DNA from 3 places in the Salegentibacter sp. Hel_I_6 genome. Region 1 is predicted to be linked to each of the others. Evidence: riboswitches for the same ligand, from Rfam matches in the RefSeq annotation. Region 1 holds a riboswitch; each other region holds the start of a gene.

Region 1 (7,886 bases):
TATTGTTTTTGGAATGCTGTAGGTTATTATTCAGCTTTTCCTTGAGATCGAGTTTAAAAATTTCAGCAATACTTTTTTGAAGCCGTGCTGGTTTATAAGGTTTTAATAGGCTGTTGTTGAAACCTGCAAGCTGGTATGTTTCAGCATCAATATTGGTACGCCCAGATAACGCGATAACCGGTAGATCCTCAATTTTGTGGCTTTTCCTTATATTTTTAATGAGGTCAAAACCATCCATTTCCGGCATTTGTATATCTGTAAGTACCAGTGAGTATTTTTCGGTTTCCAACTTTTTAAGGGCATCACGGCCATTCAAAGCTGTGTCACATTGCATTCCCATAGATTTTAGAAGTTCTCGCGTAAGGGAAAGCTGTGATGGTTCATCGTCAACAATAAGTGCGGTTTTCCCGGTGAGATCAGGTAATTCTGGAGTTGCAGGTTTGTCTGAAGTTTTTATGGTTTCCACGGGTAGTTTTCTGACCGGTATAAAGACGGTAAATTCACTCCCTTCTCCTTGTTTGCTTTTCAGTTTTAAATCGCCTTTTAGTAATTCAGTAAGGCTTTTAGTAATAGCAAGTCCCAATCCTGTACCGCCGTAAACTTTTTCAATGCTAGTATTTTCCTGTGAAAATTCTTCAAAGATCTCCTCTTGTTTCTCTTCGGAAATTCCAATCCCGGTATCTTTTACAGAAATAATTAAACAGTAGCTATCTTCAATTTCTTTCTTTAAATGAATATTGACCTTAATTTCTCCCTCTTTGGTAAATTTACTGGCGTTAGTAATAAGGTTCGTGATAATTTGTTTTATTCTAAAGGGGTCGCTAAGTACACGGGTGTCGGTTTCTTCTGAAGCTTCAAAAATCACCTCAACATTTTCGTTTTTTGTTGCGGGTAAAGCATTATAAACTGTATCTTTTATAAGTTTTGCAGGATTAAAAGGTAATTTTTCAACGGTCATTTTTCCTGCTTCAAGTTTAGAAAGATCTAGTAAGTCATTTACTAAATGCAGGATAAAATTAGACGACTTTTTTACCTGGTCTAAATAGTGAATTTGCTTATTGTTTAAAGAAGATTTTTCAATGAGATCTGTATAACCAATAAGCGTGTTTAACGGTGATCGCAAATCATGGGTTATAGCTGCCATAAATTTCTCTCGCTTAATTAGTAAACTTTCAGCGAAATCCTTGGCGTCTTCTAACTGCATTCGGTATTTCTGGCTTTTTGCGATGTCTTTAATTATAAAAACAAGAGACAATAATATAATAATGAAGCTAACAATTCCAGCAACCAAGAATATTTGAGAGCTTTCTTCTACCATAGTTTGCGAAACTTTTGCTCGCTGTACAGAAGCTTCTCGTTCTTCCAGTTCAATTTTTCCCAGCAAACCTCTTAGTTGCTGGTTAATAATCTTATCGTTTTCCAGAAATTCCTTTTCCTTTTTGTCTACGGTATCTTGAAATCTCCGGTTAGCAACTTCCAGTTCGCTTAAAACATTTCTAACCGAACCAATTATAGAATCTGCAGTACGGTTAGTTAACTTTTCGGCATTGTCTTCCCGCGAATATTCCAGCCATCTAATTAGGAGCCTACGTTGGTGGGGTTCAAGATTTGCGAAACGCCGGTTGTAGTTATAATCATCAAAAGAAGGATCTATTTTTTTTAGTTCATTTAAAACCTGGGAATAATAATTTTGGTTGCGTTGCTGCTCCCGGAGTTCATAGAGTTCCTGTAAATTGGTAGTTTTATCTGAAAGTAATTCGCTAATACTATCCAGTTCTTCCTTAATGGAACTATCTGAATAGCCTGTTTTTAAACTTTGTATATCAAGCTGAATGCTGTCTATCTGGTTTTGATATTTCTCAAGATCGGCTTCATTTCCCGTTTGAATAAGCTGCCTGCTTAAATTTTCAGTTTCATAAAGGCTGGTAGTAATATCGCTCAGCATAAAAAGCTGTTCGTTATTATTGTTATTATTTTCTGAAACCTGGCTAAAAGCAACTACCTGTTTCCATACAAACCAAACAGCAATAGCAGCCAGGGCGGCTATCAAAAGATATCCGCCTATTACTTTATAAGTTATAGAGCGTTTTGTATTTCGCATAGGTTTATAAATACCAAAATTACACCATTTAAATGATTTGAAATAAAATTATGGAATTTCCATAAAAGTTTTATACATTTGCAGCAAATCTCAAAGGGGTGCCGCTTAAGTGTGGCTGAGATCATACCCAAAGAACCTGGGCAGGTAATGCTGCCAAGGGACACGCGCCAAAAGCGCAAACGTATGTACTCCTGAAAATGCCAAAACACCGGTGGGCAATTTCAGGAATTTTTTTATCTAATTTTTAACCAAAGAATAATAGCCCCTTTTATTCGTAAATAATTTCTTACGAATGAAATCTTTATTATTTTTTACCGGCCTCTGCCTAATTTCTTTGCAAGCCGTAGCTCAAACGCATGTTTTAAAGGGTAAAGTAACCCGTGGTCAAACGCCCGTTGAAGGAGTGGCCGTTTATGCTGTAGAATCTGGAGAAGGCACTGCAACCGACGAGAATGGAATGTATAGCCTTCAGCTGGAAGAGGGAGAGTATAATCTTGTTTTCTCCTACGGAAATCAAAAAAGTCTTAGCTTAAATCTTGATCAGGATAAAACCTTAAATGTAGACCTTACTGATGCCCAGGAGGTGCTTGATGAGGTTTTTCTTTCCTCGGTAAGGGTAAACGCAAAATCGCCAATAACTTACAGCAATCTTACGAATGAGGAAATTGAAAACCGTAATCTGGGCCAGGATATCCCAGTGCTTATGAATTATATGCCAAACGTGGTTACTACTAGTGATGCGGGCGCCGGCGTTGGTTATACCGGGATTAGGGTTAGAGGGAGCGGCCCCACCAGTACAAATGTTACCATAAACGGAATTCCTTATAATGATGCAGAAAGCCTTGGAACTTTTTGGGTAAATCTTGGTGATTTTGCTTCTTCGGTAGAAAACCTGCAATTGCAACGTGGTGTGGGAACTTCTACAAATGGGGGAGGAGCCTTTGGCGCCAGTTTAAACATTCTAACCGATGGTTACAGCGAAGAAGCAAATGCCGAGGTAGCCAATAGTTATGGTTCTTTTAATACCCATAAGCATACGGTTAAATTTAGTACAGGTCTTGTAGACGATCATTGGGAATTTGCCGGACGTGCTTCGCAAATTAAAAGTGATGGCTATATAGATAGGGCCAGTAGTGATCTTAAGTCTTACTTTCTACAGGGAACTTATGTAGATGATAATACACTAATTAAAGCTATTACTTTTGGCGGGAGCGAGAGAACCTACCAGGCCTGGTACGGAATTGATGCGGAAACTCTGGAAAATGACAGAAGATATAATCCTGCCGGAGTTTATACCGATGAAGAAGGAAATACTAAATTTTATGAAAATCAAACCGATAATTATAAGCAGGACCATTATCAATTATTATGGAACGAAGAGTATAATAAGAACTGGTCTTCTAACATTGCCTTTCATTATACTTATGGTCGCGGATATTATGAGGAATATGAGGAAGATGCAACTTTAAATGAATTCGGGCTTGATAATTTTCAGGCAGAAGGAGAAGAAATTACCACCTCAGACCTGGTTGGTACCAAATGGTTGGATAACCATTTCTATGGAAGTGTTTTTAACCTGAATTACCAAGATGAAAACTGGGATGTTATATTTGGTGGAGGCTGGAACCGTTATATCGGCGATCACTTTGGAGAGGTGATTTATACACGATTCGCCAGAAATAACGATCCCTATGAACCTTATTATGAAAATGTAGGAATCAAAACCGATTTCAATCTTTACGGAAAAGCCACCTATGCAATTTCAGATAAACTGGCCGGGTATTTAGATTTGCAAGTTAGAACAATAGATTATGAGACTGAAGGAATTTTATCAGAAGGAAATGAATTTCTGGTAGATGATCATTTTACTTTTTTTAATCCCAAAGCGGGATTAACCTATGCGCTAAATAATGAAAACCAATTCTATTTTTCTTATGCGCGCGCCAATAGGGAGCCAAGACGTAGTGATTATGAAAATGGAGAGCCAGAGCACGAAGAATTAAACGATTTTGAATTAGGCTGGAGACATAATACACCCTCAGTTCAATTAAATACCAACCTATACTTTATGGATTATCAAAACCAATTGGTGTTAACAGGAGGGATAGACGATGTTGGTGCTTTTATTCGTGAAAACAGCGGGAATAGTTATCGTTTAGGTTTGGAAATAGATGCGGTTATAAGACTTTCAGAAAAATTATTTGTGAGGCCAAATCTTGCTTTAAGCAGAAACAGGAATGTAGATTTCATCTCTACCTGGAATGGTGAGCTGGTTGATTTTGGTAATACCGAAATTTCATTTTCTCCATCTATAGTAGGAGCGAACAGTATTACCTATCTACCGGTAAACGGATTGGAATTAAGCATACTTTCAAAATATGTGGGCGAACAGTATATGAGTAATATTGAAGCTGAAACCTCTAAGCTTGATGCTTATTTTGTAAACGATTTTAATATTCAATATACCTGGAGAAATGCACCTTTATTTAAAGAAGTCGTATTTACCGGTTTGGTGAATAACATTTTTGGTGAAGAATATGTTTCTAATGGTTATTACTACACTTTTAATGTAGAAAATCCTGATACTTCAACAGGTTTACAAACATTAGATGGTGCGGGTTATTATCCGCAGGCTACCACAAACTTTTTAGCCGGAATTACTTTAAAATTTTAATTTGTTTGTCACCTTTCTCCTCTTGATTTTTAAGAGGGGGAAGGTTTTTAATTATAAACTTCAATTATATTTCCGCGGCGTTCAATTCGGTAAGGTCTCATTGCGTACTGGCCTTCGCCTTGCAGTAATTCCCCGGTAATAATATTATAAGAGTTCCCATCTTCACAATTACAAGTAGCAACTACACCTTCAACCGTCATGGCTGAACAATTGTTTGGTGGGTGATTAGGATCGCTAAGTTCAAAAGCGGTGTATTGCGAATTGTTTATGTTATACACAACAACACCTCTTATTCCCTCTCTATAAGTTACAAAACTGTTTCCTGGAAATTGTAGATCATTATATTCAGGGAAATCTAAATTTAGTTGTACCCTGAAATTCAAATTAATAAGATTAGGATTGTTAAGAAGGTTGTCATCATTACCGGAGCAAGCACTAAAAAATGTAGCAAATAGAAGCAAAAAGAGCATTTTTTTCATAAGATTAGCAATTTTTTCGCTAAATAATATTATTGTTTTCAAGATGTAAATTTATTATATTTGTTAAACAAATCCCGTCGTGCTATGGGATTTTTTCTATTTATATAAACGATGAAGTTATGAGCAAAGTATCTTATTATACTGAAGAGGGGCTAAAAAAGTTGAAGAATGAACTAAATCAGCTACGTGACGTAGAACGACCAAGAGCTTCTGAAGCTATTGCCGAAGCCCGGGATAAAGGAGATTTAAGTGAGAATGCCGAGTATGATGCTGCTAAAGAAGCACAGGGGCTTTTAGAAATGAAAATTTCGAAATTAGAAGAAGTGGTTGCAAATGCAAGAGTAATAGACGAATCTCAATTAGATACAGACAAGGTTCTAGTACATTCTCACGTGAGAATAAAAAACCAAACCAATGGGGTTGAGGTAAAATATAAATTGGTAGCCCAAAGTGAAGCCGATCTAAAAACAGGAAAGATCTCGGTAGATTCTCCTATTGGCAAGGGTTTACTTGGTAAAAAAGTTGGAGATACAGCAGAAATTGATGTTCCCAGTGGTAAGATGAAATTTGAAATATTAGAGATCTGGAGAGAGTAAGTTTCCGGTTTTAACAGTTTGCAAAATCCTTTTCCCATTCTTTTAACTAAGGTTCTGGTAAAAGGATTTTACTTTTATTATACTAACCAATTCAAAAATATTATGGCCAGTTTATTCACTAAAATCGTAAGAGGAGAAGTGCCTGCATACAAAATTGCTGAAGACAGTCAGTTTTTAGCTTTTTTAGATGTTAATCCAAATGCTAAGGGACACACGCTTTGCATTCCCAAAAAGGAAGTCAATAAGATCTTTGATCTGGAAGAAGAAATGTACCAGGAACTCATGCGTTTTTCTAGAAAAGTAGCTATTGCTTTAGAAAAAACAGTTGAATGTAAAAGAGTTGGTATGGCTGTAGTAGGTCTCGAGGTGCCACACGTTCACGTTCATCTTATTCCCTTGAATTCTATGAGCGATATGGATTTTTCAAAAAGCGTGAAAATGGAGGAAGAGGAATTCAAAAAACTCGCAGAATCAATTCACGTTAATCTTTGATGGAAACCGAAAGTTATAAGTTAAAGCTGGATCTTAGAATAGACTGGAGTGATCTGGATATGTATAAGCACGTAAACAATATCTCCTTTATGCGTTATATGCAATCTGGCCGAGTGAATTTTTGGGAAGCTTCAGGAATTTACGAAATGTATGAAGACAGCAATATGGGCACAATGTTGGTTTCTACGCACTGCGATTTTAAAAAGTCGCTATATTATCCTGGAAAAACTATAGTAAAAACCAAACTGGATTTTATAAAAAATTCCAGTTTCGGCTTAAAGCACCTTATTTTGAATGAAGCCCTGGAAATTTGTGCTGAAGGAAAAGATATAGTGGTTTGTTATGATTTTGAAAAAGATGAAACTTTTAAAATACCTGAAGATCTAAGAACAAAGCTCTCTCAATTTTAAACCTTTCTAAGAGATATTTTAAAAGTAGTGCCTTTATTAATTTCACTTTCGGCTACTTTAATCTTTCCGTGGTGATAGCCTTCAACAATACGTTTTGCGAGAGATAATCCAAGACCCCAGCCTCTTTTTTTGGTGGTATGTCCAGGTTCAAAAATCAGTTTAAATTTATTCTTATCCAGTCCTTTCCCAGTGTCTTTAATAAGAATATGAGCCCATTTTTGATCTTCCTCAATACTAAGATTTAGCTTTCCTTTTCCTCGCATTGCATCTATTGCATTTTTCACCAAATTTTCTATAGTCCAGCTATAAAGTTGCTGGTTTAACATTACTGGAATATAGCCATCTGGCGCATTGATGGAAAAATCTATAAGTCGGGAGCTTCTTGATTTTAAATAATCAAAAGTTTCCCGGGTGGCTTCAAGGATATTAGTCTTTTCCAGGATGGGGGAGGAACCTATTTTTGAAAAACGCTCGGTAATGGTTTCCAAACGATCTATATCTTTTTCCATTTCCTTTATATAAGACTCGTTTACATTTTCCTGTTTTAATATTTCAGTCCAGCCAATTAAAGAAGATAGCGGGGTTCCAATTTGGTGTGCAGTTTCTTTGGCCATACCTGCCCACAGCTTATTTTGTTCACTATTTTTAGTTGTGGTATAGAAAAAATAAACCACCCCAATAAATAGGAACCCAATTAGCACCAAACCTACTGGATAATATTTTAAACTGTTTAAAACAGGGGAATTCCCGTAATAGATATATTGTTTTTCACCATTTCCCAAATCGATAATAATAGGAGCATTTTCAGCTTTCAAATCAGCAAGAAATTGCTCAGCCTGTTTTGTATTTTCTAATTTGTCGGGGTCAATATTGGTGGTATAGGCTATTTCCCCCTCGGCATCTGTATGAATTATAGGAATTGTGGTATTGTTATTTAATATTTCGAGAATAAGATCCAAATCGGCATCTGCAGGAGCGGGATCTCTATCTAAAGCTTCCTGAGCTTTTGCCCAAACACTCATTTTAGCCCGTTCATCTTGTTTTAAGCGTTGAAAGAAAATGCTGGTATTCCATAGTACAAGACCTACTACAATGAAACATGAAATAATAATAAACCAGCGGTTAAAAGTGCGT
Region 2 (7,886 bases), 860 kb from region 1:
ATCTTCAGATTATAATTACCTTACTTCTCCAGATGATATTTATGTATCTCAATCTCAAATTCGTTTGTTTGGATTGAAAACAGGGGATACTGTTTTAGGACAAATTCGTCCGCCGAAAGAAGGTGAGAAATATTTCCCTTTAATCAAGATCAATAAAATTAACGGACTAGATCCTCAGGTAGTGAGAGACCGTGTTTCTTTTGAACACTTAACTCCGCTTTTCCCTAAGGAAAAATTCAACATTGCTGATAAGCAAAGTAGTATGTCTACCCGTATTATGGACCTCTTTTCCCCAATTGGAAAAGGCCAGCGTGGTATGATTGTTTCCCAGCCTAAAACTGGTAAAACAATGTTGCTTAAGGATATTGCCAATGCAATAGCGGCCAACCACCCTGAAGTTTATCAAATAGTTTTGCTAATTGATGAACGTCCTGAAGAGGTTACCGATATGCAACGTAATGTACGTGGGGAAGTGGTAGCTTCAACTTTTGATAAGGAAGCACACGAACATGTTAGAGTTGCCAATATCGTATTGGAAAAAGCGAAACGTTTGGTAGAATGTGGTCACGATGTAGTGATCCTTTTGGATTCTATTACACGTTTGGCCCGTGCATACAACACCGTACAACCTGCCAGTGGTAAGGTATTAAGTGGTGGTGTAGACGCCAACGCATTACACAAACCAAAAAGATTCTTTGGTGCTGCCCGTAATATTGAAAACGGAGGTTCCCTTTCAATTATCGCTACCGCCCTTACCGATACCGGTTCTAAAATGGACGAAGTTATCTTTGAAGAATTTAAAGGAACTGGAAATATGGAACTGCAATTAGATAGAAAAATTGCCAACCGTAGAATTTTCCCTGCAATAGATCTTACTTCTTCAAGTACGCGTCGCGACGACCTTTTATTGGACGAAGCTAGCCTACAAAGAATGTGGGTACTACGTAAATATCTTGCCGATATGAATCCTATTGAAGCGATGGAGTTTATTAACGACAGGATTAAGCAAACTAAAAACAACGAAGAGTTTTTGATCTCTATGAACGGATAAAATCTTCTTAGTTATAAATTTAAAAATCCGGAAGCTTTTAGTTTCCGGATTTTTTTATGCTGAAATATTATTCTTTTAAACTATCCACATCTGTATCCTTAGCTACCAATCTAAAATTTTCAATTTTCTTAGCTTTTAAATGCTTGTTCCATTTTTCCATAAGTGGAGCTTCCAGTTTAAATTCCCGGTATTCATCGGGGTTCATAATTGGAATCCCTTTTATAATAGGGTAAATACGTTTACATTTCTTGCAACTTAAAAAACCCTCTATAATCTTCCCCTCCAAATCTTTTGAAATTGTTGTGAGTTCCAGGTCCTCTTTATCATAAGGACAGCATAATTTATTTATTGTTGAAGTTCTCATTTTTTATATTTTTTAATTCTGAATTATAATTTTCTGCCGAAATCGAAGAATTTTCGGCACTCATTATTCCTGAAATCACCGCGACGCCCTCAAAATCCAACTCTTTAAGCAAATGCATATTTGCAGGCTTAATTCCCCCAGCCAGGAATATTGGCATTTGTGTAAGTTTCCTGGACTCCTTAATAATCTCAAAATCTACTAAATCGCAACTATTCGCTGTTGAGGAAGGAAAAATTGAACAAAAAGAAATATAATCCAGGTTATTAGTCTCAGCCCACTCTACAGTTTTCAGGTTGTTATTACAGGTTAACCCAAGTAATACATCAGACGAAATGTTTTTTTTAATCTCCTGGAAATTCTTAGGGATTTCATCAAAATGCACTCCATTGGCAGCCGTTTGTTTTAAAAGTTTCCAGTTGTTGTTTAGTATAACAGGGGTATCTGTTGCCTGACAAAGTTTACAAATGCTATTAATAAGTGAAGATTGGTTATCTATACTTTTAAAATTATCCCATAGTTGAACCGCAGCGATTTCACTTTTCTCCAAAATTTCCTGTAGCTTATTTAATAAAATAACCTCTCCCATCTGTGGGTCTATCACCAGATAAATTCCTCCTTTTATTCCTTTACTTTCCATTATTTCCAACTAGATTTAATCGCCGTAAAGAAAGCTTTCCAATAAGGGTCTTCGGTTTTATAGGCCAGGTCTTTCAACTCTTCTCCCTTTTTAATTTTAACACCCTTTTCTTCCCCCTTAATTTCACCAACTGCTGAGCAGTCAATATTCTCAGCTTTTAAACGCGATATTACTTGTTGTTCTTTTCCTTTTTCACAGGATATAATCATTGAACCTGCCCCTATAATTTCCCTGTAATCCAGGTTAAAAAGTTCGCAAACTTCTTTTTGCCATGAATATACTGGCAAAGCATCATTATTAATAAAAGCTCCTTTCCCAGAAGCTTTAACCATTTCATATATTGCTCCCAGCACGCCGCCTTCAGTTACATCGTGCATAGCGTGAATTTCGGGAAATTTACTTCCTGTTCCTGCTGCTGTAAGCCCGTCTTTTAAAGACGAGGTTTGCCCAAACATTTCACAGCCTGCCTCATAGGTTTGTTTTCCTAATTTATTCTTTATAGTTTGAGGAAAACTCATGGTTAATAAGGCAGATGATGATAAGGCACAGGTTTTAGTCACCAGGATTACATCACCAACCTCTGCACGGTTGGATAAAATAATTTCTTTTTTGGGAGCTACACTAAAAAAAGTACCTCCTCCTGAAATTGTTGAATTTTGGCCTTCTACAAATCCGGTATGCCCGCCGGTTATAGACACCCCAATTTCTTTGCAAAATTGATGGATATAATTCCAGTATGTTTTAAAATCCTCCCTGCTAAGTGATGCGGGAAGGTTTAGTACCATCTGGGCATATTGTGGAGTAAACCCTGTAGTTGCCATGTCGTTAGCCATAAGATGCACAGAAAGCCAGGCCGATTCTTCCAATCCAAGCGAAGGAATAAGTGAAAGCGGATCGCTAGTAGATATCAACGCCAGCTTATTGGGTAAATCTACTAATGACACGTCTACCCCAAACCCGGGTTTTACACTAACTTCCTTGCGAGTATGCCCGCAATTTTCAAGGATAAATCCCTCTAGTTCTACTTCTGCAATTTTTCCTAATTTCTCACTCATTATTTTACGTCTTTAAATTTTACGTACAAACCGAAAAAATCACCGTATGGCAAACCCCATTGTTGAACCGGGAACCATTTTGGTAAACCTGTACATGACCATTCTATACTATACTCCCTGCCCTGGAGAGCCTCCTCTATTATTTTGGCTAGTTTCTTAGGGGTGTAAAAAGTTGCGGTAAGATAAAATGGGTTTGCCCCAAAAATTTCCTGAACACGACGACGGACTACTTTGGTAGAATTTCTGTTCATCATTCCCAGGGCTATTCCATATTGTGCAACTCTCGCAGCTTCCCGAATAACTTTTACGGGATCTTTATAATATTCAAAAGTGGTTATAAATGCGAGAGAATCAAAAGTATGATCTTTAAAAGGCATATGGTGAGAATCTGCCATTACAAGATCTCCCTCAAACAAATGTACGGCTTGTGAGAGCATAAGAGGGGAGATATCGCCGCCGGTAGCCTCAATTCCTATTTCTTTCCACCATCTTGTAAAGCGTGTAGTACCACAACCAAACTCCAGTAGGGTTTTTACTCGTTTATCTTTAGAGACAAGCTGCTCCATCACTTTTTTCTGCCATACCTCGGCACGCTTGTACCGCCCTTCGTACCATTGCTCGTACGTATCGGTATGTTTACGGTTAAAAAACCATTCTTCCCGGTTTTGCCAATTTTGATGATTTTCGGGAAGTAATTCAAATCGGCTGCTTTTTTCAATTTCCATCTTTACTTTTTAAAAAAGAAAAACTCCACGCTACCGGAAAATGCCAGAAAACATGGAGTCTTAAAATGGAAGTTTTAATACTGCATCCCTACGTTGGCATTATCCAAATCAGGTTTTCGGGTGTTATCTCAGCCTTGCGGCACCCCGTGCGTGAATTTATCTATTTATTAAATCTCTATTAATTAATTTTATCAGTTAATCGGGAGAAAAATACAAAATAAAGAAGGAAGTGGAAAGTTATTTCTCAGTTTTACAAAATAGAACAGGCTATGGTTTTACGTTCTTATTATAACGCTGCCCCCTTTTTTTCAGCAAAAAAATAAATTCATTGCGATTGTATGAAAAGATTTTAAAATCGTTATCCCGATCTTGTTTCTGAGACTGCTCAAAAATTTATTCGGAGGTATAACATGTTAGATTCTGAAATAAATTCAGAATGACGATTAAAAAACATTATCAAAAGCGGGAAACCGGGTTTCCCGATATTACGCCCTATCGGGCTTCAATCGGGACAGGCTTCTCACCCGGTGGTTTCTCTTCCAAATTTTTCAACACAAAAAAACCTCAACTTTTTTGTTGAGTTTTTCTTAGAGCGGGAGACCGGGTTTCCCGATATTGCGCCCTATCGGGCTTCAATCGGGACAGGCTTCCCACCCGGTGGTTTCTCTTCCAAATTTTTCAACACAAAAAAACCCCAACATTTCTGTTGAGGTTTTCTTAGAGCGGGAGACCGGGTTCGAACCGGCGACATTCAGCTTGGAAGGCTGACGCTCTACCAACTGAGCTACTCCCGCCTGTCCTGCAAATATAAAGTTTATAGCCTTCAAAATCCAAAGGAAAAATGAACTTTTTATAAGGTATTCTTCTATTTCCCTTATCTTCAGCTATAAACCCGGAAAAAGCGATAAAATCTTGTTAAATGGGTAATTAAAAAACAAGTGTTCCGACAAATAAATCTTATTTTTAATCTCTAATACAATTCATTTTAAATCATTTTTTTATGAGCAATAAACCCGGTAAAACCCAGGACCTAATAGACGCAAAATTCCTTGAAGAACGCAAAATTTTCCTTTGGGGAGAAGTGAACGACGAATCAGCGAAACACGTAATAGATCGACTTTTATACCTTGATATGGAAGGCGACGACGAAATTCAATTTTTTATTAATAGTCCGGGTGGTTATGTGACTGACGGTTTTGCAATTTACGATACGATGCAGAGCCTAAAAAGTCCGGTTTCTACAATCTGCAGTGGCTTAGCGGCATCTATGGGTTCAATCCTACTTTCAGGAGGAACTAAAGGTAGAAGATTCATTCAAACACATGGGAAGGTAATGATCCATCAACCTATGGGAGGAGCACGCGGACAGGCTTCAAACATTGAAATTCAGGCTAACGAGATTCTAAAAACCAGAGAATTAAGCGCTAAAATTCTTGCTGACAATTGTGGACAAGAAATAGAAAAAGTACTTAAAGATTTTAACCGCGATTACTGGATGGATGCGCAGGAATCTTTAGACTACGGAATTGTTGACGGTATTTTTAAGAAATAATTTATGGATATTAAACATCGCGAAAACGATAGCCGTGGAATGTTTTTCGTGGAAGACGAAAAAGGCATTTACGCAGAATTAACCTACACTAAAAAACAAGATGTTCTTACAATAGATCATACCGAGGTAAGACCTGAACTGGAAGGAAAAGGAATTGCCACAAAATTGCTTTCGCATAGCGTTGACTTTGCTCGGGAGAACAATTATAAAATTGAGCCGCTTTGTCCTTTTGCTGAAGTTCAATTTGACCGGAATGAATCTTTTAAAGATGTAAGAGCTTAACCCTCTCTGCCTACATAGATCAATCAACCTGCTTTTTCCTATGAAATTTTTTAGAATCCTAATGCTCTCATTTTTCCTGTCTTTTATTTCCTGTGGAGATGATAACAGAGAGCCAGGAATTGAAACTATAAAAGAGGAAGAAGCAGAAGTGGTTGAAGCACTGGCATCAGCCGATTTGATTTCGACGAAATTTCCCGAAATCTCTAATTCTGTTGAAAATATTAGTATTAAACATAAAAATTTACTCGATTCCACTTATGCCGGGAGGGATTATAAACCAATTTGGACGAATCGTAATTTACGGGAAGACCTATACCGAAGCATAGAAAGAGCAAGTGAAGATGGACTTACCCCAGAAGATTATCATTTAGAATTTTTAGAAAATTCCCTTTCTAACTTATCGAACTTAAATGATGAAGAACTTATTTCTACTGAAATTATTCTCACCGATGCCTTCTTCGCCTTAGCTTCAGATTATAATTCAGGGAAATTAAACCCTAAAGAAATTTATAGCATCTGGGGAGTTGAAAGTAATAAAATTGATCTACCCGGGCTTTTAGAGTATGGAGTTAAGCAAAATGATATCATTGCCGCTATAGATTCAGTAGTTCCGAAGCATGAAGTTTACCGGGGTCTAAAACGAAGCTTAAAAAAGTATCGAGAACTAGCAAAGAACGAAAGCGAACCCACTTACATTTCTGAAGAAGGAAAAGGTATTGCTGCTGATGAAAAAGACGTTAGAATTTCTAATATTAAAAAACGTCTAAAAGAGTTAGGTTATTGGGATGAAGAAGTTGTGGATAGTAATGATACTTTTGATCAAGCCTTACAAGAAGTTATAAAAGAATTTCAGAAAAAAAATGGGATTGAAACAGATGGTGTTATTGGAAGTGGAACAATAAAAACTTTAAACAAAACTTATCTGGACAGGGTTGAACAAATTCTGGTGAACCTAGAGCGTTGGCGGTGGTATCCTAAAGATTTAGGACAACAATATATCATTGTAAATATTGCGAATTTCCGGCTGCACCTGGTAAAGGATGGGGATACAGTAGCTACGCATCGCACTATGGTGGGTACCGAAGCCAGAAAAACACCAATATTTTCTGATGAAGTTGAACATATCGTTTATAATCCTACCTGGACTATCCCTCCTACTATTAAAAACAAAGATGTAATTCCTTCAGCATCAAAAAATCCTGATTACATTTCAAAGAAAAATTACAGCATTTTTGATAATACAGGTAAAAGACTAAACGCAAGTGAGATAGATTGGTCTTCATCTAAAGTTAAGGCTTACACCTTTAGACAGGAGGCTGGGCCCTCAAATCCGTTAGGTTTGGTGAAGATTATTTATCCTAATGAGCATTTAATTTATTTACACGATACACCGTCCAAGAATCTTTTCAGCAAAAATTTAAGAGCTCAAAGCTCGGGATGCGTAAGAGTACAGGATGTTTTGGATTTGGCAAAAATGCTATTAAGCGATCAACCTAAATACGACGACGAAAAAATTGAAGAAATCCTTGATTCAGGAAAAACTACAACGATTAAAATAACCCAAAAAGTGAAAGTGCACCATCTTTACTGGACGGCCTGGAACGAAAAAGGCAACACCCGTTTTGCAGAAGATATCTACAAAAGAGATGCTGCCATCTATAAATTACTCACTGATAATAATTAATTAAGCAGTGGAGAATTATTTAAATAATCTTTATTGTTTTTGTGAATATATACTACAGATTCTTCTTTAATAGTGTCTATCACGTCTTTGGCAATTGTATTTGGGACTGCTGGACAACCGTAGCTTCTTCCTAAACGACCAATTCTATTTATAAAATTAGGTTCAGCATAATCGGCACCGTGAATTACAACATAACGCTTACGAGCATTACTGTTGAAGCCTTTTTCCATACCATCTATAAAAAGCGATAATCCATTTTTTCCATAATAGGTTTCAGCAGTTACATAGAAACCAAGGGAGCTTTGCAAGGAATTCACAGTATTAGAAAATTTAGTAGCGAATTCACCACCGGTATTTTTTCCGTGAGAAACATAAGTATGAAACAAAACTTCTTTAGTATCCATATTCATAATCCACATACGCTTTTTGGTAGAGGAAAGTCCGAAATCTACTACAGTAAGAATTTTCTTTCCTACTTTACCCTTTTCTTCCAATTGCTCATATCCTTTCATAGCCTTTTCAAAAACTGGCATTGC
Region 3 (7,886 bases), 240 kb from region 1:
GAAAATCCAGAACAAAAATTGAAACTAAACCTGTTGCTTTATCCCTTACCAGAATCCTACCTTGAAAAGGATCAAAAAGTTGCTCATAAATAAAGATTTTTTCGGCCGAAGCAGTTACAGCACTCGGTATCATATTTAGGTTTCCCTGCATTTGTGAAATTGAACCAACCCGGGAAACCTTTCCTGTTTTATTCCCGATCTCATAAAGATTTCCATCGGCGCGTAAAGCTAAGTAGTTAAAATTATCTTCTATTACCACCTCGGGCTCTTCAGGTTTTTCCGATACTTCATCAGGTTTATCTTCTGTAGAACAGGAAACAAAGAGCAAAATTAAGGCAAGAATTTGCAGGAAATTTTTTTTCATATTTATTTTTAGGAGGTATAAAAATAGATAAAATTCCGGTCACTTATTTTTTTTGATTTATCATTTCTGCTAAAAAAAGGGGAATTAGCTTAACCGAATTAAACCGAAATTGAGAAGAAAAATAATCGCTGAAATTTTATTCACACCTGTATTATTTCGTAAAAATATGATGTTGTGTAGCCGTAAAATAATCACAAAAAATTTGATTTAAAGGATGGTTTTTTCGACTTGCTTTTATGCCTAAATATGGATAAATTTCTATAATATTTTGCGAAATGTTTTTTACAGAATTTGAAGCTGAAGTATGAATTTCTTCTAAAAAATCTTCGGTAATAGTTTTCTGACTGGTAATTTTCAGTTCAATATCTTCGGCATACCGAGTTATTTTTTGATTGTGTAGATCGAGGTTTTCTGCAAAGGTTTCCAAAGCATCTATAGATTTAATAACGCTGGCTTCTTCCAGAAAATGTTCGGCCATACCCACATAATTAACCCAAAGGGTGAGATCTGCAAATACTGAAAATGGTACTTTAAAAATATCCTGTGGCTGGTGAAAATCATTATATACAAAACTGAAACGTTTTGGAATTACTGCGCTTTTCACTTCAAAAGAATGGGTAACCGAAGCTTTTAAACCCATGGTATCCCAATCTTCAATAACCCTGACTTTCTCTTTTGGCACCACAAACGATCTTACTTTCGGGGATCCATCTTCGTTAAGCAAAGCCTTGCCTTTTTCAAAAATTTCAGCATTCAAGGTAAAATGGGTTAAATAAGGTGCGCCGGTAGCATAACGCCAGGTTCCGGAAATTTTAAAATCATCACCCAGTTTTTCAGCTTTACCAAAAGTGCCACCACTTCCGCCTAAAATAGTGGTTCCTGATTTTTGAAAAACTTCCTTTGCAGTTTTTGGTTCCAGGTTTCCTATAAAAAAGTTGGCGCCGCTACATAAAGTTACCGTCCAACCCAGGCTGCCATCAATTTTAGCCAAATCCTGAAGTTTGGAAAGTCCGTTAGAAAATGACACCTCCAATCCACCAAAATCTTTAGGCACCCAAATATTCCAGAGGTTTTCCTTTCTAATCCAGTTTAAAACTTCTTCAGGAAAAATTTTTGCGTCAAAGCATAGTTTCTTAAGCGCTTGCAATTGATTCTCGTTTTTCATTATTAATTATTTTACGCCATTTAAAATAGCCGGAAGTACCTACAATAAAAAGGAAAACCGTTAAGCCGGCATAAATGTATAGCTCTTTATAAATAAGTAAAGGAATGGCGATGCTATTGCTAATATTCAGAAAAATCCAGTTCTCCATTTTTCTTTTGGCCATAAGCCACATTCCCGCCCAGGCGAATCCGCTTACCGTGGCATCCCAAAACGGAACATCAGAATCGGTATGAAATCGAAGCCAGTAAGTCATTAGCGTAAAACAAGCCAGAACAATTCCAAAAGCTTTAAGGAGATCTTTTTTATCTGAATAGGAAATTGGGGTTTCTTTAGCTTTTCTCCCGAATTTCCAATAAAACCAGCCATAAATGCTCATCACCAGGTAATACAGATTAAGGATAATATCGGCATAAAGTTTTGAGCGGTACATTACAAAAAGGCTTATAAGAATGGAAACAATTCCGAATAAATAATTATGGATATTGTTTTTTCGCGCCAATAAAACCTGAACCACGCCAAAAATAGTTCCGATAGCTTGTAACCAGGTAAGTTGTGTAAAAAAATCCTCTATCATTGTTGTATTGTTCAATGAAATGAGGTGATGAAGTAGCTAAAAATTACAGGGATGCAACTTTAGTTTTAAAAATCCCTACGCCGGCATTATCCAGATCAGGTTCAGAGTAAAAACTCCCGGGTATCATCTCAGCCTGCCTTATGGCAAGCACCCCATTTCCAGTGCAAAGCTATAATAATATTAGGAGAATTTCCGTTAAATGATCAATATCTAAAAAGTGACCTCGCCAAGAATCGAACTTGGATCTAAAGTTTAGGAAACTTCTATTCTATCCGTTGAACTACGAGGCCTTTTAAGCGGTACAAAAATAATAATGTTTTCAGAAATTCATCATATTATAAACCTAAAACTTCAGGCAATTGCATTGCTTTTACTAACTTTATTTTAAGTATGTTTTAAACTTATATTTATAATATGAAAGCTATTTTTCTAAGCCTGGTTACAATTTTTATTTTATTAAGCTCAACTTGTGATCGTGAAAATACAGAAGGACAAATGCAACTTACCGGAACTATAGAAAGCCAGGGAATGACCTCTTATCAATATGGCACCCACATTTTAAATTCAGAAGAGGAATTTTATGCTCTAAAAAGTGATAATTTAAACCTTGATGAATTCGTTGGAAAACAAGTTAATGTTTCCGGTTCAAAAATAGAGGGTTACCCTGTAGATGGAGGTCCAGATTATATTCTAGTTACAGAAGTTAGCGATTAGTAAAGTACCGCAGGGTAATCCCAATAAGTTTTGAAGCAAAACATTTTAATTCAAGCCAAATTGATGAGCATTTTGTTCTCGATCATAGCCTAAATTCTTATTTTTTATTATGTAATGCTATATTTGCGGAAAAAGTATAAATGAAAAAATCACTCCTTTCCGCAGTTTTATTTAGCCTTTTTATATTATTTTCTGCCAATGCCCAAATTGATGAAGATCAAACCGGCGCCTGGTATATGTATTTCTGGAATACAGAATTCGGGGAGAGCCAATGGGGACTTCAGGGAGATATTCAATATAGAAACTGGGATTTAGGTGGAGATTTGGAACAATTGCTTATTCGCGGCGGACTTACCTATTCTCCCAAAAATGCCGCTGTAAAATTCACGCTGGGATATGGAAATATCACCACAGGAACTTTTGGCGAAAGCGATGAAACTTCAGGTGAAAGCAGGATTTATCAGGAAGCTTTACTTCCGCATAAATTAAGTAGCAGGTTTTATCTCACTCACCGTTTTAGATATGAGCAACGTTGGGTAGAAAACCAGGACTTTAGAACCAGATACCGTTACAACCTGTTTTTAAATATTCCACTAAATCAGCCAAACCTGAATAAAGACGCTATTTACCTTGCCCTATATAACGAATTATTTATTAACGGCGAACGGAAAATTGGCGATGGCAGAAGTGTTGAGTTATTTGATCGAAACCGATTTTACTCTGCGCTGGGATATGCCTTAAAAGACAATTTAAAATTGCAGGCCGGGTATATGACCCAAACTACAGATAATGTTAGTAAAGGCCAGATTCAACTTAGCCTGCACCATACTTTTTAAATAATTCAGCAGAGTTTCGCTATCTTTAGCTTTTAATCAGAAACCTGCCTTATGAAGCAATTTTTACTCTTCACCGCTTTGGTATTTACCTCAAGTTTAAATACTGAAGCCCAAAATTCTAAAATTAGCGGAGACGCTTTTGCGCATACTTATTCCATTGTTGCACGAGATGCAAAAACCGGTGAAATGGCTGTTGGAGTTCAAAGTCATTGGTTTTCAGTTGGACCACTAGTAGCCTGGGGAAAATCGGGGGTTGGTGTAGTCGCCACACAATCCTTTGTAAACCCCGCTTTCGGGCCAGAAGGCTTAAAGCTTTTAGATAATGGCTTCACTCCTGAAGAAGCTATAGAAACCCTTATCAATAATGATGATGGTCGTGATTTTAGACAACTTGCCATATTGGGAAAATCGGGAGAAAATTCAGCTTATACGGGTGAAAAATGTGTAGCAGAAGCCGAGCATGTTAACGGAGATAATTTTTCTGTTCAGGCGAATATGATGTTGAATGATGATGTTGTGCCGGCGATGGCCAGGGCATTCACTGAAAATGTAAACTTACCTCTAGCCGAAAGAGTTGTGGCTGTTTTAAAAGCTGCACAGGATGCCGGTGGTGATATCCGTGGAAAGCAATCGGCAGCATTAATTGTAGTAGGCCCTGAGAAAGTTGAAGAAATCTGGAAAGATAAAAAAATAGACCTTAGGGTAGATGATCACGAAAATCCCATAAAAGAATTAGATCGTTTGTTAAAAACTGCAAGAGCTTATGAATTCATGAACCGTGGCGATCTGGCTATGGAAGAAGGAAATGTAGAAAAAGCCCTCGAAGAATATGGCACTGCAGAAAGCATGTTCCCAAACAACCTGGAAATGAGATTTTGGAAAGCGGTAGCCCTCGCCAATAGTGACCGGCTGGAAGAAGCAAAGCAAATCTTTAATCGAATTTTTGATGAAGATGAAAACTGGCGCATAATGCTAAAGCGCTTACCAAAAGCCGGACTTATAGATGTTACAGAAGAGGAATTGAAGATGCTTACTGAGTAACTCTCATAGATTTAGTATCTTTAAAACTTAAAATAATACTGTTATGAAAATTACCTTTAATAAAATTTTTCTTGGACTTTCAGTAGTAGGGATTACTGCTTTTACTTCCTGCAAAGACGAAGAAAAAACACCGGAAACTGAAGAGAATAGACCCAATACAGAAATGAGTGGTAATAGCTCCGGAAATGCGGAAACTCCAGATGTAAATCCACCGCACGGCCAACCCGGTCACCGTTGCGATATGCCGGTTGGGGCTTCTTTATCTGGCAGCACCAATACAAATACTGATGCTGGTTCTTCTTCAGAGATGACTACTTCCCCTATTAGAATGAAAGAATCAAAACCCTCTAAAAACCCTCCTCACGGTGAGCCTTACCACGACTGCTCTATTCCTGTTGGAGGTGATTTGAAAGGATAAGTTTTGATTCCAAAAAATAAAAAAGCTGCCTGGAAAGTTTCATAATAGTCATCCTGAACTTGTTTCAGTATCTAAGTTGTTGATGTGCTTATCAAGACATATTAGAAGCTGAAATAAATTCAGCTTGACGAGAAAAATAACTTTCCAGACAGCTTTACTTAAAGTAATTAGAACCTAATCTAACCCACCTTTTCTCTCGGCATCTCTTGGCTCTGGCCAGGTCATTTGCTCGCCAGATCTTCTGCTAATTGGCAACACGGCTTTTTCCCTTGATGAAGTTTCAGGATCTTCGCTAGCCATATAGGTCATAATTGCGGTTAAGATCACGTTGCTTCGAACATCGTCAAAAACAATTTTATCGTAAGTATCTAAATTGGTATGCCAGGTATAATTCCAATAAGACCAGCTTAAAGAACTCAGCATAAATGCAGGCGCACCGGCAGCTACAAAAGAAGCATGGTCAGAGCCTCCACCAGAGGGAGTTCCTGGGAAAGAAGTTTCAATTTCTCCTTTTATCTCCTGCGGAACCGGCTCCAGCCATCTTCCTATATAATCGTATGCATGAAGAAATCCCTGTCCGCTAATATTTTTTACTCTTCCTGTTCCATTATCCTGGTTGAATAACGCCTGAACATTGGCTACAATTTCAGGATTATCTTTTACAAAAGCGCGAGAACCATTAAGTCCCTGCTCTTCGCTTCCCCAATGCCCGGCGATAATTGTACGCTTCGGGTTTGGATATAGTTTTTTAAGGATTCGCATCGTTTCCATCATCACCATAGTTCCGGTAGCATTATCGGTTGCGCCGGTTCCACCATCCCAGGAATCAAAATGCGCTGAAAGAATAATATATTCTTCAGGTTTCTCGCTACCTTCAATTTTTGCAATAGTATTAAAAGTTGGCACTTCTCCAAGATCTTTAGATTCTGCTACCACCTTAATTTCTGGGGCATTATCATTTTCCGCTAAACGGTAAAGCAATCCGTAATCTTCCAAATTAATATCTATTGTAGGAATTTTACTGGTATACCCACCAAAAACTTTATTAGCACCAAACCCATGAGACCAGTTAGAAGTTACAATTCCCGCAGCGCCTGCTTCTTCAAGTGCTTTTGGCAATTCGCGGTAGCCATAACCGGTTTTTTCAATTCGGTTTCTCCAAAGAGAATCAGCTTCTTTTATACTTTTCTGCATATTTTCCCAGGACTTTTCGGTCGCCCATTCTTCCCAGTTATATGGAGGTCTTCCGGTAGGTTCGTTTACAGAGATCATTACAAATTTTCCTTTTACGGAAGAAAGCATTTCGGCGAATGCCGTAGAATCTGTAGCTTCAGGTAAAATAACCACCTCAGCGGTCACTCCTTTTTTTCCGGTTGAAGGACTCCAGGCCAATTGACGCCCCTGTAACGTTCTCAATCTTGGTTCTACAAGGTCAATATGAGTGATCCCACGCTCCCAGCCACGCCAGGTGCCATATTCTTCATTTTCAGCCGAAATTCCCCAGCTATCATATTTTTTTACCGCCCAATCATGAGCATTTTTCATTTGCGGAGTTCCTACTAATCTAGGTCCCACTACATCTACAAGTTCGTGAGCAAGTTCTTCTAATTTCGAATTATCATTGGCCTCATTAACAATTTTATCGACCATTTCTTCCTGTGCCTGTACCTGCAATGCACCTGCTATAAGGAATAAACTAAAAAGGTTTCGTAAGTTTTTCTTCATTCTGTTTTAATTAATTTTTAATATTTAAGGCTAAAGATAAGACATCAGGAACCTCGCGGCAAGTCTTCAGTAATTAAAGCATAAAGAAGAAGAATGTTAATTAGGTTCTCACCTGGGCTTTACTCTTTTTAGCATTTTAACTATATTGGCAGAGCTTAAAAAAATCAAACCCACAATCCCTTAATTCCATGAAAAAACTTCTACCTTATTCATCTAAAATTAAATTTCACCTTCTTTTCTTAACATTATTAAGCTTTAGCTATAGTGCAATTTCGCAAACTAGTGAACTTTCATTAGAAAAGATTATGCAGGATCCTAATTGGATGGGTACTTTCCCCTCTAATATAAAATGGAGTGCCGATAGTGAAACCCTATATTTTGATTATAATCCTGAAAAAAATGCACAGGATTCCCTTTATAAAATTGATCTAAAAAATACTTCAGAGATCAGTAAAGTTAGCCTGGAGGAAGAACGAAAAATAATTCCCGGATACGGCGATTTTAATAAGGACAGAAGCAAAAAAATCTTCAGCAAAAAAGGAAATCTGGTAATATATGATCAAAAGTCTGGTGAAACAACCCAGTTATTAGATCTCTCAGAAAGTATTTCGAATGCCGAATTTATGGAAGATGAAAACAAAATAAGTTTTATCTCGGGTGAAAATGCGTTTATCTACGACAGGAAAGCGGGAAGCATTAAGCAACTTACCAATATATCTAAAGGCAAGGCTGAAGAAGATAAAGAAGATAAAACTTCAGAAAAAGATGCCTGGGTAAGAGATGAAAATCTGGAACTTCTGGAAGTGGTAAACAAAAGAAAAACAGATAAAGAAAGCAGGGATGCTTACAAAGAAGCTACTGCAGAGGTAGAAGCTTATACTTTTTACCTTAACGATAAAGATCTTAGCAATTTACAGGTTTCTCCCAATGGTAAATTCGCAACATTCAAGCTTATTACTCGAGAGCGAAATGGTAGTACCGACGTCCCTAATTATGTAGATGAATCTGGTTATACTGCTAACCTTCCTGCCAGAAGCAAAGTTGGCGAA

What was found. A riboswitch is a leader RNA that binds a small molecule or an ion and turns the genes downstream of it on or off. The one in region 1 is predicted to bind thiamine pyrophosphate.
Region 2: linked by a shared signal. The riboswitch ahead of FG27_RS03915 (class I SAM-dependent methyltransferase) and the one ahead of FG27_RS07560 (TonB-dependent receptor domain-containing protein) in region 1 are both predicted to bind thiamine pyrophosphate.
Region 3: linked by a shared signal. The riboswitch ahead of pnuC (nicotinamide riboside transporter PnuC) and the one ahead of FG27_RS07560 (TonB-dependent receptor domain-containing protein) in region 1 are both predicted to bind thiamine pyrophosphate.

The regions. Positions count from the first base shown of each region.
Region 1 covers NZ_JQNQ01000001.1:1,715,020-1,722,905, reverse strand. The annotation lists gene FG27_RS07565 (ATP-binding protein) at 1-2,101, opposite strand, end outside; TPP riboswitch at 2,186-2,280, shown strand; gene FG27_RS07560 (TonB-dependent receptor domain-containing protein) at 2,394-4,775, shown strand; gene FG27_RS07555 (hypothetical protein) at 4,823-5,254, opposite strand; gene greA (transcription elongation factor GreA) at 5,374-5,850, shown strand; gene FG27_RS07545 (HIT family protein) at 5,953-6,342, shown strand; gene FG27_RS07540 (thioesterase family protein) at 6,342-6,752, shown strand; gene FG27_RS07535 (HAMP domain-containing sensor histidine kinase) at 6,749-7,886, opposite strand, start outside.
Region 2 covers NZ_JQNQ01000001.1:850,692-858,577, forward strand. The annotation lists gene rho (transcription termination factor Rho) at 1-1,051, shown strand, start outside; gene FG27_RS03900 (Trm112 family protein) at 1,119-1,415, opposite strand; gene FG27_RS03905 (thiamine phosphate synthase) at 1,393-2,052, opposite strand; gene FG27_RS03910 (AIR synthase family protein) at 2,052-3,107, opposite strand; gene FG27_RS03915 (class I SAM-dependent methyltransferase) at 3,107-3,832, opposite strand; TPP riboswitch at 3,901-3,989, opposite strand; tRNA gene FG27_RS03920 (tRNA-Gly) at 4,554-4,626, opposite strand; gene FG27_RS03925 (ClpP family protease) at 4,833-5,384, shown strand; gene FG27_RS03930 (GNAT family N-acetyltransferase) at 5,388-5,666, shown strand; gene FG27_RS03935 (murein L,D-transpeptidase) at 5,707-7,350, shown strand; gene FG27_RS03940 (murein L,D-transpeptidase catalytic domain family protein) at 7,347-7,886, opposite strand, start outside.
Region 3 covers NZ_JQNQ01000001.1:1,955,754-1,963,639, forward strand. The annotation lists gene FG27_RS08565 (hypothetical protein) at 1-364, opposite strand, end outside; gene FG27_RS08570 (acyl-CoA dehydrogenase) at 516-1,529, opposite strand; gene pnuC (nicotinamide riboside transporter PnuC) at 1,498-2,103, opposite strand; TPP riboswitch at 2,159-2,268, opposite strand; tRNA gene FG27_RS08580 (tRNA-Arg) at 2,322-2,393, opposite strand; gene FG27_RS08585 (hypothetical protein) at 2,518-2,817, shown strand; gene FG27_RS08590 (DUF2490 domain-containing protein) at 2,958-3,653, shown strand; gene FG27_RS08595 (DUF1028 domain-containing protein) at 3,705-4,694, shown strand; gene FG27_RS08600 (hypothetical protein) at 4,738-5,112, shown strand; gene FG27_RS08605 (M20/M25/M40 family metallo-hydrolase) at 5,287-6,837, opposite strand; gene FG27_RS08610 (prolyl oligopeptidase family serine peptidase) at 7,026-7,886, shown strand, end outside.